2 regions of the Fusibacter sp. A1 genome follow, and region 2 is predicted to be linked to the other one. Evidence: a T-box and tRNA genes for the amino acid it is inferred to sense, from the RefSeq annotation. Region 2 holds a T-box; the other holds one or more tRNA genes.
What was found. The T-box of region 2 lies ahead of tyrS (tyrosine--tRNA ligase). A T-box ahead of a tRNA ligase gene usually reads a tRNA of that ligase, here a tRNA-Tyr.

Region 1: it encodes a tRNA-Tyr, which carries the amino acid that the T-box ahead of tyrS (tyrosine--tRNA ligase) is inferred to sense. The anticodon was not compared.

The regions. Positions count from the first base shown of each region.
Region 1 is NZ_QQWI01000015.1:3,668-5,855, reverse strand. It holds gene trpA (tryptophan synthase subunit alpha) at 1-420, shown strand, start outside; tRNA gene DWB64_RS17135 (tRNA-Phe) at 818-893, opposite strand; tRNA gene DWB64_RS17130 (tRNA-Ser) at 944-1,032, opposite strand; tRNA gene DWB64_RS17125 (tRNA-Gly) at 1,078-1,152, opposite strand; tRNA gene DWB64_RS17120 (tRNA-Tyr) at 1,157-1,241, opposite strand; tRNA gene DWB64_RS17115 (tRNA-Leu) at 1,271-1,354, opposite strand; tRNA gene DWB64_RS17110 (tRNA-Val) at 1,498-1,573, opposite strand; tRNA gene DWB64_RS17105 (tRNA-Asn) at 1,616-1,690, opposite strand; gene DWB64_RS17100 (zinc ribbon domain-containing protein) at 1,893-2,150, opposite strand.
Region 2 is NZ_QQWI01000007.1:114,986-117,173, forward strand. It holds gene tyrS (tyrosine--tRNA ligase) at 23-1,246, opposite strand; T-box leader at 1,280-1,474, opposite strand; gene DWB64_RS11560 (hypothetical protein) at 1,514-1,696, opposite strand; gene DWB64_RS11565 (HD-GYP domain-containing protein) at 1,904-2,188, shown strand, end outside.

The DNA.
Region 1 (2,188 bases), on a different contig from region 2:
TTATCCACACACTTTAGCTCCATTGTAATTCCAGACCTCCCCCTTGAAGCATATGAAAGCTATCTATCCATCTTTAAAGAACACAGCTTGCCAGTCGTGCCCCTAATCACACCAGACACAAGCGAAAGTAGGATCAAAGAATATTGCGAGCAAGCAGATGATTTCATCTATCTGGTCACAGTAAATGGAATCACAGGGACAACCACAGGAACAAAAAAGGACCTACAACCCGTCCTAAAAAAAATAAGGACCCATTATCAGGGTCCCATCATCGCAGGCTTTGGCATCAAATCAAAAAAAGATATCGCTAACCTCTCAGGTACAGTAGACGGAATCATCATAGCAAGCGAAATACTACGCTTACAAGCAAATGGCGACTTCAAAGAAATAGAGGCACTAGTGTCACCCCTGCGAAAGTGAACGCACTCTGTTCACGGGCAGCGTCTCGCCCAGAGACGGAGTCGCCAACGAACATACTTTGTTCGTAGTGCCCAGCGCCTGTTGTTTTGTACTGTAAACAACGTTTAGCGGCTTAAGTCTCTCAATCTTGCGCAAGCAAGCTTCCAGCTGGTTCGACTAAGTCAGATAAATCAAAAAAGTAAAAAACACCACTACGTGATGTTCTTCAACTGGTGCCCAGAGACGGAGTCGCCTACGAACGTACTTTGTTCGTAGCGCCCAGCGCCTGTTGTTTTGTACTGTAAACAACGTTTAGCGGCTTAAATCTCTCAACCTTGCGCAAGCAAGCATCCGGCTGGTTCGACTATGTATAATAAATCAAAAAAGTAAAAAACATCACTACGTGATGTTTTTCAAATGGTGCCCAGAGACGGAGTCGAACCGCCGACACGTGGAGCTTCAATCCACTGCTCTACCAACTGAGCTATCTGGGCATAAAATTTTGTAATTCATATCCATGATTTTCGCACTGCGAAAAATAAAATGGCGGAGAGGGTGGGATTCGAACCCACGTGGGCTTGCACCCTAACGGTTTTCAAGACCGCCCCGTTATGACCGCTTCGGTACCTCTCCATAAAATTAGTGATTTACAAAGTAAATCACCTTGGATATAAAATTTGGAGCGGAAGACGAGATTTGAACTCGCGACCCTCGCCTTGGCAAGGCGATGCTCTACCACTGAGCCACTTCCGCAAATTGGTGGAGGAAGCTGGATTCGAACCAGCGAAAGCTCTGCTAACGGATTTACAGTCCGTCCCCTTTGGCCACTCGGGAACTCCTCCTTAATGAAGCAGATGCTTCAAAATAAAATTGGTGCGGGTAGAGGGACTTGAACCCCCACGAACTAGTCACTAGATCCTAAGTCTAGCGCGTCTGCCAATTCCGCCATACCCGCGGTTGTAATGCTTGGACATTAACTTTTGCACAGAGTGCGAAATACGCTAATGTACTCTCGTTGCTATGCAACGACCATTTTTTATTGCCTCGACTCTCGGTATTTACTTCGTAAAACCTACCATCTGCAATAAAAAATTGAGTTGGTGGGAACAATAGGGATCGAACCTATGACATCTTGCTTGTAAGGCAAGCGCTCTCCCAGCTGAGCTATGCTCCCATTTTTAATGGTGTGTGCATTTTATCTGGGTGATAAAATTAGTGGCTCCAAGGGTGGGACTCGAACCCACAGCCTACCGGTTAACAGCCGGTTGCTCCACCGTTGAGCTACCTTGGAATCTGTTAGGTCTTCGTCTCTCTCTCGAGGCGACATGATTATCATATACTAGACTCAAAAGAATGTCAACGGGTTTTATAATCTTTTTTTTTGACATACCCGAAAGACAACATTTTTAAAACTTAAAAGTGTTGAAAACACTAAGAAGTTTTAAAAATGTTTGACTATTCTGTCTTAATGAAACAGCTCTTTTTTTGTCGTTTCATACACTCCATCTTTTCAAATTCGGAAGTGTATTTTGCAAAATATTTTTTGCGTCGATTTCACTCAACCCTTCAGAAACCATATGTGGTATACAAACGGCTATCATTTCTACCAAATTTTTCATATCATCAGTAAATTTTCCTTCCTGATAACAGTAGGTACAATAATCCCTATTCACACTTCCGTCCTTTTCAGTACCCATCATTTTCTCGTTGCTCATCGGCATTGCACAGCTTTGACAAATCAAATCGTTCATAATCGACCTCCTGATCACATAAGACAATCCTTTATCTA
Region 2 (2,188 bases):
AGTTGACTGCAGCCCTTTTATCCTACTTGATGATCAATTGGTGGAATATCTTCTTACCCTTTTGCAGGAGCGCCTTGCCCTCTACAAAATCTGCTTCTGTCAGCACATAGGTGAAATCAGTCACCTTTTTCTCATTAAGCGACAGACCGTTTTGCTGCACCAACCTTCTCACTTCTGATTTTGAACCTACAAGTCCTGCACCGACAAAGGCGTCAGCGATGGAATATCCATTTAAGACAGCCGATCTTTCCACATCACTGGATGGAATGTTATCGCTGTCCTTAGCACCTGCAAATAGTGCTTTTGCAGCATCTAGCGCAGCAAGTGCAGCCTCTTGTCCATGCACTATTTTTGTCACTTCAAAAGCAAGGATCTCTTTTGCCTTATTAAGCTCAGCGCCTTCCCATGATTCCATCACACTGATTTCTTCAAGTGGGAGGTAGGTCAGGAGCTTCATTGTTTTAATCACGTCGGCGTCACTGACATTTCTGAAGTACTGGAAGAACTCAAATGGCGATGTTTTTTCAGGATCGAGCCATACAGCTCCTTTTTCCGTCTTGCCCATTTTTTTGCCTTCTGATGTGGTAAGAAGATTGAAAGTAACACCAAACGCAGGCTGTTGACGTTTTCTTCTGATGAGGTCGACACCGCCTAAGATGTTAGACCACTGATCGTTACCGCCCATTTGCAGGTTACATCCGAACTTCTCGTTTAAGACTAAAAAGTCATACGACTGCATGATCATATAGTTGAATTCTAAGAACGTCAAACCTTTTTCCATTCTTGTCTTGTAGCAGTCTGCCGTAAGCATACGGTTTACAGAGAAATGTGCGCCTATTTCTCTTAAGAACTCTACATAATTAAGGTTCAGCAGCCATTCGTCATTATTGATCATAATTGCCTTATCGTCGCTAAAATCGATAAACTTTGAAAGTTGAGTCTTGAAAATTTCAGCGTTTGCATCGATCTGTTCTTTTGTAAGCATCTTTCTCATATCCGTCTTATCTGTCGGATCACCTACCATCGTAGTTCCGCCACCGATAAGGACAATTGGTCTGTGCCCTGCTCTTTGCATATGCGACATAGCCATAATCGTCATAAAATGACCTGCCGTCAAACTGTCGGCAGTCGGGTCGAAACCAATGTAAAACGTCACTTTTTCCTTTTCAAGAAGCTCTGTGATTTCAGCCTCATGAGTCATCTGACCAATAAAACCTCTTGCCTTTAAAACATCTAATCCTGTCATCTAAACACCTCCAAAAAATAAAACACGGCAAATCGCAAGGACGAAAAGCCGTGGTACCACCTTAGTTTACACAAATGTGCCTCAAAGTCTATAACGCAACTAACCGGTCTGCTTTCACAGACTTGCTCCAAAGTCGTATTCAACCATCCGTATTTTCGTGTTTTTCACCAACCAACACGCTCTCTAAAAAATATCGAACCGTCTACTTATCTTTTTCAACGCAACTCTTTTCAACATTTTACATGATAACAGAAGCTTTTGTCAATATCAGTACTCCTTATGGCTCATTTCTATGATGTCCCTGTGGTGACCGAGTCTCAGAATCGATGAGTTTCCACCTTTGACAGCAATTCGTTTACATTCGCAGTACGTATAGTTATCTCTATGGTTATGACTTTGAATTATAGCCTTACATTCGCGGCACTGGGCTATGTTTTTAATGATTTTCATATCCACCTCTTTTAAAGATCATCAATCATGTTTCTATACCATCAATTACATTGTCTCAAATTTCGAATATTCTGACAAGTCAAGTTGCAAAACTAACTGAAATTCGGTCCTATGATTTAAAACACAGTCCTACTGTCAAATAATCCAACTATTCAAACACTTCGTTTTATGTTAAAGTTAATTAAATGTGTGAAAATGAGGTGAAACATGAGATTAGTAGGCATTCAAGATTTAAAACACGGTATGATCCTTGGAGAAGACATTTATGGCGGTTTCGACATGCTGATCGCATCCAAGGGTGACATAATCACAGATAAAATGAAAGAACTTCTAGTAAGAATGAGTGTTGATTTTGTTTATGTCGATGATTCTTCCAGTGATGAAAACACTACCCTTTCCGAAGAGGACAGACAAGAAATACTCACAGCGATTTCAGAAACTTTCACAACCTATCGTTTACTTGGAAAAAATGTATTCAGCAAAATCAAGTCA